Regions from separate parts of the Stutzerimonas sp. C6.4V genome, predicted to be linked through region 3. Evidence: predicted binding sites of a transcription regulator. Region 3 holds the regulator's gene; each other region holds the start of a gene.
What was found. The regulator FliA, encoded in region 3, starts transcription of late flagellar genes. The targets are predictions, from matches to a motif close to CTAAAGTTTNNNNNNNNNNNGCCGNTAA.
Positions count from the first base shown of each region.

Region 1 (4,160 bases), 2.1 Mb from region 3:
CAACGCCCCGATGGTGAGATCTCGCTGCTGGTGATCCACAACATCAGCCTGCCGCCGGGGTGCTTCGGGACGGGCAAGGTTCAGCAGTTCTTCCAGAACTGTTTGCCCACCGCTGAACATCCGTTCTTCGAACAGATATCCAGCCTGCAAGTGTCCGCGCACTTCCTCATCGAGCGTGATGGGGCGATCACCCAGTTCGTCTCTTGCCTTGATCGTGCATGGCATGCGGGCATTTCCCGTTTTGGCGAACGGGAAGGCTGCAATGATTTTTCACTGGGAATCGAGCTGGAGGGCACCGATGACCAACCCTTCAGTGAAGAGCAGTACGCCAGCCTGATCCGCCTCTGCTCGGTGCTACAGCAAGCCTATCCGGCAATCACCCCTGAACGCGTATGCGGGCACAGCGACATAGCTCCCGGGCGCAAGACCGACCCGGGTCCTGCTTTCGAGTGGCAACGCCTGCGGGCAGTCTCGATCGTCGCTTGAGCCCGTTTCCAAAGGATTCGATAAATGATTTTTCTCGTGCTTCTGCTGGTGTTGCTGATTGACAAACTCACTGACTGGCGCAGCGACGTACAGCAGGATGGGCCCTGGCTGAACCTGCTACGGCGGGTTGAACAGCATTCAGGCCTGATGGCCCATCCTTGGCTGAGCCTGATGGTGGCCGTGCTGTTGCCGGTGCTGGTGCTCGGTTTGCTGCTGATGGCCCTGCAGCCCTTGGCTTACGGCTGGCTCAGCTTGCCGCTGCACCTGCTGGTGGTGCTGTACAGCCTTGGCCGCGGCCACGACAAACGTGAGCTTGGGACCTTTAGAGACGCCTGGCGCCGGGGTGACGACGAAGCGGCAGCGTTGGTCGCCGAGCGAGATCTGGGGTTGAGTGCTGCAGATGCGCCTAGCCTGTTGCGCGCTGTCGAGGCACAACGGTTGTGGCGCAGTCATCAAGGCTTTTTTGCGGTGATCTTCTGGTACGTATTACTCGGCCCCGTGGCGGCGCTGGCTTACCGACTGCTGTCGCTGACGGTTGCCCATTCGCAGCGTGATGACCTGGCTGAGCGTGCGAGCCAGTTGTTGCACGCCTTCGACTGGCTGCCGGTGCGGGTGCTGCTGGCCAGCTGCGGCCTGGTTGGCAATTTCGTCGCGGCCAATCGCGCCCTGCTGCCCGAGCTGCTGCACTGGGACATCCCTGCGCGGCAACTGCTGGCAGATGTCGGCCCGGCTGCCGCGGACCTCCGCGAGCCTCTCGAGGGTGATGCGGGTATCGCTCGGCTCGACAGCATCGCCGCGCTGCTGGTGCGCACCCGGATGCTCTGGTATGCGGCCATCGCGCTCTGGATCATTGTGATCTGATGTTCGCCAGGTCCGCTTCCTTTGCGGGCCTTCTGTTCCGGTGAGCCCTCGGCGCTTGCGCCGATAAGCGCGGTGGATATGCCGGAATCGGCGGGCCTTCTGCCAATTGTGGAGATATCACCCTGCCACTATCTTAAGTTGCGCGTGGCCCTTCCGATATCTCATACGAGTGTCCGCTCGGCCTCTGCTTGGGCACGCTGCGACAGCTTCGATGCCGTCGGTATTACAACAAGAATCAGGGAGACGTCTTTTGAAAAGCCTGCTGCATCCCGCTATCGCGTTGATGAACCGCCTGAGCTTCGGCATGAAGTTCAGCCTGATCAGCGTGCTTTTCTTCGTTCCCATGTTGCTTACCAATTTTTACCTGGTACGTGATTCGTATCGGGAGTTCGTCGGTACGCGTACGGAGCTGCAGAGCCTCGAGTTGCTGGGCGCAACCTTGCAGTTGCGACGCGAAATGGAAGATTGGAAGGACCTGGTCGAGATCGAGGGCATCATCGGCCAGAGCGGTGAAGTCCAGGCGCTCGCCACTCGTCTGGCCAACGCCGAGCGCGAGCTGACGTCGCGCATACAGAGCCTCGCCCCCGTCAGCGAAAACTCCGAGCAGGTGGCGGAATTCACAAGCCGCCGCGATGAGATCGACGCGGCCCTGCGTGAGGCCCAGGCGCAGCAATCGCTACAGGCGAAGGCCGCCATGGCCCGAGCGCTGCTGGGTAAGGCGCAGGTCTTGATCAAGCTGGTCGCTGGCCAGTCCGGGCTCAGCCAGGACAGTCAACGCGACGTCCGCATGCTCGCCGAACTCCTCTCGTCGGTAACACCGGCTATCACGGCAACCTTGGGCGAGGGCCGTGCGGTTGGCTCTTATACCTTCGGCCAGGGATATCTCAATTCCGACGCCAGCAACAAGCTGGACGATCTGCTGCTGGAGCTTGAAAAGCAGCAAGCGCAATACGGTGCCCAACTGCAGGATGTGCTGGGCAGTAGCCCCGCCGCGCAGAGCCAGCTCGAGAGCCACGCCACTGCCAGTCGCGGCTCTCTGCAGTCGAGCAGCGACATCTTTCAGGATCAGGTGATCATGGCCGAGGCGCTGGATCAGCCCTGGGAAAATTTCTACGACCTGATCAGCACCGAGATGGCGAAAACCTATGCGCTCAACGACGCCATCCTCGCCTTCCTGGATGACCAGCTCGAGCAGCGCCTGGAACAGAAGCGATTACTGATGGTGCTGCTGCTGGCCGCACTGGCAGTGGTGTTTGTACTGATCGTCTACCTCTACAGCGCGTTCTATATGTCTACCCGTGCATCGTTGCGCAGCCTCGGCGCGACCATGGACCGAGTGGCGGCAGGGGATATGACCGCGCGTTTCAAGGTGCAAAGCCGCGACGAGCTGGGTGAGCTGGGGCAGGTGTTCAACGAGACGGTGTCGAGAATCCGCGAACTCATCGAGCGCGTCGGGCATACAGTGGGTGAAGTAGAGCGTCAGGCTTCGCGCGTGGAAACCGTCTCTGGCGAGAGCAACCAGACGGTGTCGGAGCAGCGCGGGCAGATCGAGCAGGTCGCCACGGCAATGAACGAGATGTCGGCGACCGCGCAGGAAGTGGCCACCAGTGCTGAAGCCGCAGTGGGCAGCGCCCAGAGTGTCAATGAGGAAACCCTCAGCGGCCGGCATCTGGTCCAGGCGCAGGTGGGCGGCATTGAGCGCCTGGCTGCGGAGATCGAACAGTCGGTCCAGGTGATCAACCAGCTGGCAGGCGACAGCAAGGCCATCAGCCAGGTGCTGGATGTCATCAAGGGTGTGGCCGAGCAGACCAATCTGCTGGCGCTCAATGCCGCAATCGAGGCGGCGCGAGCGGGCGAACAAGGGCGCGGCTTCGCTGTGGTGGCCGATGAGGTGCGCAGCCTGGCCAAGCGCACCCAGCAGTCCACTGCGGAAATCGAGCAGATGATCGCCAAGCTGCAGGGCGGTGTTGGCGCTGCGGTGAAAACCATGCACGCCAGCCATGTGATGGCCGAGGAAACCGTCGGTCAGTCATCCCAGGTCCAGCAGGCACTTGAAAACATCCTCAACGCGGTCGGCATCATCGTCGATCAGAACCAGCAGATCGCGGCCGCCGCCGAACAGCAGACCGCCGTCGCCCACGATATCGATCGCAACATTGTCGCGATCAACGAGGCCGGCCAGCGAACCGCCGAGGGCGCAGGCCATACCGAGCAGGCGAGTCGTGAACTCACCGAGCTGGTCGCCCGGCTGCAGCAGTTGATCGGGGCGTTTCGCGTCTGACCAACAACGCTGGGGCGGGTTTACGTACGGGCTGTAATCAGCCCCAGCCAAACAACTCGCAGCTGTTGCGATAGCTGGCGTCGGCCAGCTCCTCGGGGCTGATGCCGCGCAGTTCGGCCAGCTCCCGGCAGATGTCCGGGAGGAATTCCGGGCTGTTGCGTTGGCCGGCGTGGCTGTGGGGCGTGATGTCCGGGGCGTCGGTTTCCAGCACGATGCTCTCGAGCGGCAGTTGTTGCAGCACACGGTGCATACGATGGGCCTGGGGCCAGGTGCCAGCGCCGCCCAGGCCGAGCTTGTAGCCCAACTTAATGTACTCGCGGGCTTCTTCCCAGCTGCCGCTGAACGCGTGAGCGATGCCAGTGCGCTTGAGTTTGTAGCGCTTCAAGGTGGCGATCATCGGCGCGTGGGCGCGGCGAACATGCAGCAGCACCGGCAGTTCGAACTCATTGGCCAGGTCGAACTGTGCTTCGAGCAGCTCTTGCTGGCGGTTCTTGTCCGGGTTTTCGATGTAGTAGTCGAGGCCGATCTCGCC
Region 1 covers NZ_JBZUBM010000001.1:127,893-132,052, forward strand. The annotation lists gene ampD (1,6-anhydro-N-acetylmuramyl-L-alanine amidase AmpD) at 1-486, shown strand, start outside; gene ampE (regulatory signaling modulator protein AmpE) at 511-1,347, shown strand; gene AC4LFW_RS00605 (methyl-accepting chemotaxis protein) at 1,598-3,628, shown strand; gene AC4LFW_RS00610 (TatD family hydrolase) at 3,666-4,160, opposite strand, start outside.
Region 1: the regulator FliA is predicted to act here: its motif matches at 1,480-1,507, upstream of AC4LFW_RS00605 (methyl-accepting chemotaxis protein).

Region 2 (4,160 bases), 430 kb from region 3:
GGCGAACATGGCCTGATCGAGGTTTTTCAGCAGTTGTTCTGAAGCGGGCGTTGCGTCGGTCATGGACAGCCGTAAGCGATTTCGTGAGGGGCGCGATTGTCGCAGATTTGGCCGGCTGGCCGTAGGGAAAGGGACTGATGGAAAAGACCGCGCCGGCTGCCCGGCGCGGATTCAGGTAGTTAACGGATCCAGTGACCCCAACGCGACTTCTCCTGCACCTGCTGGATGCGCATGGTACCGATGCTCTGCTCGGCCGCCGCAGCTATCTCATCGTCGATCATCTTGGTCGACAGGGACAGCCAGCTGGTGGCGAAGGCCAATGCATCGCCGTGCAATTCCAACGCTTCGGTCGAGATGTTGCTGAGGTCGTCGCATTCGGAGTGGTAGCACGGATCGTATGCCAGCCCGGCGCTACCGCCATAGCGCTGGGCCTGCTCTTGGGTCTTGATGTCTTCAGCACCGGTGAACAGCCCACCGAACGCAATGCCGTCATCGAAGAACTGGGCATAGTCGGAGCGGAAGTCGATCTCGGTGCCTTCGGACGGCGCGTTGCGCAGCTGGAAGTAGGAGCGGAACAGGCGCTCGATGGCACCGGAGCCGGGCGGGCCCTGCAGACCGAAATCAGAGCCGTCGCCGTCATAGATGAAGTTCGCGTAATTCGGCGAGCCGATCATGTCGACGTTCAGGTAGGCCTTGATCTGCTGCTTTTCCTCCTCCGGCAGTTGGTTGACGTAGTAGGTCGAGCCGACCAGCCCCGATTCCTCAGCCCCCCACCAGGCGAAGCGCACCTTGTTCAGCGGGTAAGCTCGGCTCATCAGTGTCGCCATCTCCAGCAACGCGGCGCTGCCGGAACCGTTGTCATTGATGCCGGGCCCTTCGAATACCGAGTCCAGATGCGCACCGACCATGACCACGTTGCCAGGATCGCCGCGACGGGTTTCGGCCAGTACGTTGTAGGTTTCAGTCCGCTCGCGCACCACGTCGACGTTCATGCTCAGCTGCAGACCCTCGGTCCCAGCCCAGGTCACGCCGTTGTCATAGGTGGAGAACAGCACCGGGATGCCACCCTCGTAATCCTCGCCCAAGGTGGCGACCAGCAGGCCTTTGCGGTCCTCGGTATCGCCCTGGTTGAAGATGATCACGCCCGAAGCGCCGGCAGCGGCCGCGTTGGTCGCCTTCTGGCCGAACGCGCAGTCGCCGCGCTGCATCAGGGCAATGGCGCCGGCAGGAAAACCGGCAAAATCTTCCGGCTCACACCCGCTGGTGGAGGTGTTGCCCAGACCGAGCGCAAGGTCGACCGGAACGACCGGAGCGGTCACGGTCCCGGGATCGGTCTGATCGGCGTAGGTGAAGTCCTCTTCCCAGGTGTACTGCGTAGCCTGAGGCGCTACCGCAGCGAGTGAACCAGGCCCCTCAGGGTAGAACGCGAGGAAGGGGAAGGTTTGCACCCTCACCCGGTAGCCGGCGCGTTCAAGCGTGGTTCGCACGTAATCGACCGACGCCTGATAACCAGGCTGACCGGACGCGCGATTGCCATTGTTCAGGGAGGCGATGTCCTGCAGGTTCTGCAGGTGCGTCATGATGTTGCTGGCCTGCATACAGCGAGGCAGCCCGAGCGGCGTGCCGACCAGCAGTGGAGTTCGACAGACCCGTGAGTCGGGCTTGCCGGGACTCCAGTAATCATCGAACGAGGGGATTTCCGCAGTGGGTGCAGCCAAGGCTGCGGTGGAAGCCAGTAAAGCGAAAGAAGCAACTACCCGACGTGCATTGTTTTTTCTTGTGCATGGGTAACTCATCCTTGCAACGAGATTGATGGGCAGGCCGCAAAATGGCATGCGCCATCGTCCCCCTACGGCATCAAGTGGACGCGGCCATAAGCGGGTAGACCGGCCCGCCTGCTTGGCGGTTCGCGCCTGGCCGATGGTCGTGCTTGCCATTGGTCCGGTCGGGTTTTGCAGCGAAACGACAGCTAAGACAGCCAACTGCAGGCAACCATGGCTATACGGGCTCGCCGGTACCCTACAGCGACGCTCGTCGGCTACGTTCAAGGCAGCTTCCGTCACGCCGATACCTGCGCTACCCCCTTGCTGTTTTGCCTGCCGCAATCGTCCTCACCATAAAAACCGGCGCGATCCCCGTCCCGCCTAGGAGTAAGTCAATGTTCGGAACCCGTTCCGGTATCGCCGGCCAGTTGGGCTTGGCGCTTTCCGGCGTTCTGGCGGTGGTCATCGCCGGGAGTAGCCTGTTCGCCCTGCGATCGCTCGGCCAGTCCACCGAACTCGCCCACCGCCAGCATCTGGCCAGCGAGGCGCAGCTACTCGCTGGTCAGCTGGCCAGCTTCCACCAAACCCTGCGTACCACCACCCAACGCATGGCCACGCTGTTCGAACGCCGCTTCGAGTCGGGCCTGACGGTGGGCCCGGCGGTCGACGGAACGGCAGCCTCGCTCTACCTGAACGGCGAGCGCCTGAACGACGATTTCGCGTTGGTCGATGAATTCACCAAGCTGACCGGCGGCGCGGCGACGGTTTTCGTGCGCACCGGCGACGACTTCCTGCGCATCACCACCTCGGTCAGAAAGGAAGACGGCTCGCGGGCCATCGGCACACTGCTCGACCGCAAGCACCCCGGCTATGCCCCGCTTCTCAACGCCCAGCCGTACGTTGGCCGCGCGACGCTATTCGGGCGTCAGTACATGAACCAGTACACCCCGGTCCGCGACAGCAGCGGTCAGGTGATCGCGGTGCTCTATGTCGGCTTCGACTACACCCAGGAGCAGCAGGATCAGTTCCAGACGCTCTCTCAGTTCCGCATCGGCGAGGGCGGCTCGCTGGCTGTGCGTGACGACGCCACCGGCTGGCTGGTGAAGCCCGCCGGTGCCAGCACCCTGGATGAGTTGGATGCCGGAATCGCCAAGGCCGAGCCAAACCAGCCGCTGACCTGGAGCGACGGCAACGAGCAGTTCGTCAGCCTTACCGCACCGGTCGAGAAGGAAACCCTGCACGTGGCGGCCACCCTGCCGCAGGACGAAATCGACGCCTTGATCTGGCGCGTCGGGACTCAACTGGCGCTGGGTAGCCTGCTCGCGCTGTTGCTGGCAGTCGCTGCGACCATCGTCCTGCTGCGTCATCGCCTGCGTCCGCTCGGACGCCTGGTGGAACAGGCCCGTGCCTTCGGCGAGGGCAACCTCAAGGTGCGTGTCCCCGTCGTGCGCCAGGACGAGATCGGCGCGCTCACGGCAACCTTCAACCAGATGGCCGAATCGTTGTCCGGTACGGTCGCCAAGGTGCGCACCTCGTCCACCGACGTTACCCAGCGCGCCGATCAGCTCAACAAGCTGGCCACGGGCACCGAGCAGCGCTCGGCCGAACAGGCTACCCAGCTCGATTCCATGGTCAGCGCGGTCCAGCAGTTCAGCGCCACGGCAAGTGAAATCGCCAGCGGCATGCACCGCACCGAACAGCTGACCGTCGAGAACGTCAGCCTCACCCGCGAAGGCGCCGAGTCGATGCGCGCGGCCGCGCGCGCGCTGGAGCAGATCGCCCGTTCGCTGTCGTCCACCGGCGAGGTCATCAACGGGCTTGGTGAGCGCTCGCAGCAGATCGGCGGCATCGTCGGCGTGATCAGCGGCATCGCCGAGCAGACCAACCTCCTGGCCCTCAACGCGGCCATTGAAGCGGCTCGCGCCGGAGAACAGGGTCGTGGCTTCGCCGTGGTAGCCGATGAGGTCCGCAGCCTGGCGGCTCGCACCAGTCAGGCCACGCGGGAGATTACCGAAGTGATCCAGTCGGTCCAGGATGAAACCAACCGGGCGATGACCTCCATCGATGAGGGCAACCGTTTGATGGAGCAAGGGCTGGCACTCAACGGCAAGGTCGCCGCGACCCTCGATGACATCCAGACGCACACCGCGCAGACGCTCGATCAGTTCGCCGATATCGCCCGCGCGACCAGCGAGCAGAGTGCCACCGCCGCGGTGCTCAGCCAGGACCTTCATACCGTTGCGCAGGACAACCAGTCCCGACGCAAGGCCGGCGCCGAACTGGCCAATACCGCCCATCAGCTGAAGCGCCTGGCTGACTCGCTGGACCATGAGGTCAACCGCTTCAGCTAGTCACCGCGGCGGGCGCCTGGCCAGGCTCGCCATGCCTCCCTGCCCG
Region 2 covers NZ_JBZUBM010000001.1:2,639,739-2,643,898, forward strand. The annotation lists gene hrpA (ATP-dependent RNA helicase HrpA) at 1-63, opposite strand, end outside; gene AC4LFW_RS12365 (M28 family metallopeptidase) at 180-1,796, opposite strand; gene AC4LFW_RS12370 (methyl-accepting chemotaxis protein) at 2,159-4,114, shown strand.
Region 2: the regulator FliA is predicted to act here: its motif matches at 2,044-2,071, upstream of AC4LFW_RS12370 (methyl-accepting chemotaxis protein).

Region 3 (4,160 bases):
GTAGCCGGTGTCGCCGAGCCGCGACAGGCGTGGCGGATGCTGCTGGCGCATCTGGCACATGCCATCAAGGTTACGGAGGCCGAGCCGCTGGAAGCGGGCGGCATCATTGCTCTGGTCGGTCCGGCGGGTGCCGGAAAAACCACCACCCTGTCCAAGCTGGCGGCACGCTATGTGCTCAAGCACGGGCCGCAAAGCATTGCCCTGGCAAGTATGGATAATTACCGCATCGGTGCGCAGGAGCAGCTCAAGACCCTCGGTCGTATCCTCAATGTGCCGGTCCTCCAGATCGATCCCGGCCAGCCGTTGAGCAAGACCCTCGAGTCGGTGGCCCGCAAACGCCTGATTCTCATCGACACGGCCGGTCTGCCGGCAGGCGACCCGATGATGCGCAAGCAACTCGAAGCACTGGCTGACCGGGGTATCAAATCGAAGAATTACCTGGTGCTGGCCGCGACCAGCCAGAGCCAGGTGCTCAAGGCTGCGTGGCACAACTACCGGCGTTGTGGGCTGGCTGGTTGTATTCTGACTAAACTGGATGAGGCCGGTAGCCTTGGAGATGTCCTTGGGCTCACGATCAGCCAGCATATGCCGATAGCCTACCTCGCTGATGGCCCGCGCATCCCTGATGACCTGCACCTTCCTCGCAGCCACCAGCTCGTGAGTCGGGCGGTGAGTCTGCAATCAGAGGAGGCGCCCAGCGAGGAGGCGATGGCTGACATGTTTTCCGAGCTCTACAACGGTTCACGGAAGGTCGGATGAACGCACCGGCCTTTCACACAGACAAAGATGACGCGTTCACGCTGAACGCATCGATGGCCTCCGGGCCCCAGCAAGATATAGGCGTGTAAACATGGGTATGCATCCCGTACAGGTGATTGCGGTGACCGGCGGCAAGGGTGGCGTCGGCAAGACCAACGTGTCGGTCAATCTGGCGCTGGCTTTGGCCGATCTCGGGCGGCGGGTGGTTCTGCTCGATGCTGACCTGGGGCTGGCCAATGTCGACGTACTCCTTGGTCTGACGACCAAGCGCACGCTGGCCGACGTCATTTCCGGCGAATGCGATCTTCGCGATGTGCTGATTCAGGGGCCGGGCGGCGTGCGCATCGTTCCGGCCGCTTCCGGTACGCAAAGCATGGTCCAGCTGTCGACCCTGCAGCACTCGGGGCTGATCCAGGCATTCAGCGACATTGGCAGCGATGTCGACGTCCTGATCATTGACACGGCGGCCGGTATCGGCGACGGCGTGGTGAGTTTCGTCCGCGCCGCGCAGGAAGTGCTGCTGGTGGTGACCGATGAGCCGACCTCGATCACCGATGCCTACGCGCTGATCAAGCTACTCAATCGAGACTATGGCATCAGCCGCTTCCGGGTTCTGGCCAACATGGCCCATGCGCCCCAGGAAGGCCGTAACCTGTTCGCCAAATTGACCAAGGTGACGGAGCGTTTCCTGGACGTGGCGCTGCAGTACGTCGGCGCGATCCCCTACGACGAGGCGGTTCGAAAGGCCGTGCAGAAGCAGCGCGCCGTGTACGAGGCCTATCCGCGAGCGAAGTCTTCACTGGCCTTCAAGGCAATTGCACAGAAGGTCGATACCTGGCCGCTACCGGCAACGCCGCGTGGTCATCTGGAATTTTTTGTGGAGCGCCTGGTCAGGCCCGCCTCAGAGCCTAACGAACAATAGCGGCTGGACTCGGTATGTATTACAGCAAAGCTCAGGCTAAAGACGCTCAATACCAGCTCATCGATCAGTACGCGCCGTTGGTCAAGCGCATCGCCTACCACCTCCTGGCGCGCTTGCCGGCGAGCGTGCAGGTCGATGACCTGATGCAGGCGGGCATGATCGGTCTGCTCGAGGCGTCCAAGAAGTACGATTCCGGCAAAGGCGCCAGTTTCGAGACCTACGCAGGCATCCGCATTCGAGGTGCGATGCTCGACGAAGTGCGCAAGGGTGACTGGGCGCCGCGCTCGGTTCACCGCAACTCGCGCATGGTCAGCGAGGCGATTCGCACAATTGAAGCCAAAACCGGTCGCGACGCTAAAGATCATGAAGTTGCGGCCGAACTTAAATTGAGTCTCGATGAGTACTACGGCATTCTGGGCGACACCCTGGGCAGCCGCCTGTTTAGCTTTGATGACCTGCTGACGGAGGGCGAGCACGGGGAGTTCGGCGAGGAAGCCGCCAGTGCACATCCGGAACCGTCTCGTGATCTCGAGGACGAGCGTTTTCAGCAAGCCCTGGCCGATGCGATATCGAACCTGCCGGAGCGTGAAAAACTGGTGCTTTCGCTGTACTACGACGAAGAGTTGAACTTGAAGGAGATCGGCCAGGTTCTGGGCGTCAGCGAATCGCGGGTGAGCCAGCTGCACAGCCAGTGCGCGGCGCGTCTGCGAGCTCGCCTCGGCGAGTGGCGTGCCCGCTAGCAGCCGGTTTGCATAACGCATTTCGAGGCCGCTTTTTACGAGCTTCATTCACGGAGCCCGCCATGAACCGTGAGCGGGCGCTGGGGATTTCGGGATTTACGGAGGTGTACTTGGACAAGAACATGAAGATTCTCATCGTCGACGACTTCTCGACAATGAGACGGATCATCAAGAATCTCTTGCGTGATCTGGGCTTTACCAACACGGCCGAGGCCGATGACGGTACTACCGCGCTGCCGATGCTCAAGAGTGGCAGTTTCGACTTTCTCGTCACCGACTGGAACATGCCCGGCATGAGTGGCATCGATCTGTTGCGCGCAGTGCGTGCCGATGATCGTCTGAAGCATCTGCCGGTATTGATGGTGACTGCCGAAGCCAAGCGCGACCAGATCATCGAGGCAGCACAGGCAGGCGTAAACGGCTATGTGGTCAAGCCATTCACGGCTCAAGTGCTCAAAGAGAAAATCGAAAAGATTTTCGAGCGCGTCAACGGCTGAAGTAACGCCGCGAGGGCACTATGACGCAAACAGACCAAAGCCTTGCAGAGTTCGAAGCGACTCTGAAGGCCCATGCACCCCAACTGATTGAAAGCCTGCAGCAAGGCCGCTTCGACGACGCTGCGCAGATGTTCAACGAGCTTAATCAGGCCCGCAATCTGGGTCTCTATCATGAAGTCGGAAAGCTCACCCGCGAACTGCACAACGCCATCGTCAAGCTGGAGATGGATACCTGTGCCGCTGGTGGAGACCCATCACCGATCACAGACGCCACCGACCGGCTGTCCTATGTGGTGGAAATGACCGAGAAAGCGGCAAACCGCACCATGGATCTGGTCGAGGAGTCAGCGCCGCTGGTCAACTACGTAAGCTACGAAGCGCAAAGCCTGACGGCCGACTGGCAGCGCTTCATGCGTCGTGACATGAACGCCGAACAGTTCCGCGACCTGGTCAAACGCATTGACCAATTCCTCCAGCGGACCATGAACGACGGCAGCCAGCTCTCGCAGAATCTCAGCGAAATCATGCTGGCCCAAGACTTCCAGGATCTCACCGGCCAGGTGATCAAGCGGGTGACCCGTCTGATAACCGAGCTTGAAAGCAACCTGCTGAATCTGGTGCTGATGGCCGGCCAAGTCGACCGTGTGGCCGGCATAAAGCACGATCATGCAGAGCTGCTCGCCGAGCAGGAAAAGAAAAAACAGGAAAAAGCGACTTCCAACGGTGAAGGTCCGCAGATGCATGCCGATATACGTGAGGATGTCGTATCCGGGCAGGACGATGTCGATGATCTGCTTTCAAGCCTGGGCTTTTAGGGGAAGGTGAATATGAGCTTCGACGCCGATGAAGAAATCCTCCAGGACTTCCTGGTTGAGGCCGGCGAGATTCTCGAACTATTGTCAGAGCAACTGGTGGAGCTGGAGAGCAGCCCCGACGACGCCGCGTTGCTCAATGCGATTTTTCGCGGTTTCCACACGGTAAAGGGCGGTGCCGGTTTCCTCCAGTTGCACGAGCTGGTCGAGTGCTGTCACATCGCTGAAAACGTCTTCGACATCCTGCGCAAGGGTGAACGACGCGTCGACTCGGAATTGATGGATGTCGTGCTGCAGGCGCTGGACGCCGTCAATGAAATGTTCAGCCAGGTGCGTGAGCGCACTGAGGTCACTCCGGCTTCGCCTGAACTGCTCGCAGCGCTGGCGCGTCTGGCTGAGCCGGCCGGTGCGGATGCGCCTGTTGCCGTGC
Region 3 covers NZ_JBZUBM010000001.1:2,206,691-2,210,850, reverse strand. The annotation lists gene flhF (flagellar biosynthesis GTPase FlhF) at 1-759, shown strand, start outside; gene fleN (flagellar synthesis regulator FleN) at 851-1,681, shown strand; gene fliA (RNA polymerase sigma factor FliA) at 1,696-2,421, shown strand; gene AC4LFW_RS10335 (chemotaxis response regulator CheY) at 2,544-2,918, shown strand; gene AC4LFW_RS10330 (protein phosphatase CheZ) at 2,939-3,733, shown strand; gene AC4LFW_RS10325 (chemotaxis protein CheA) at 3,746-4,160, shown strand, end outside.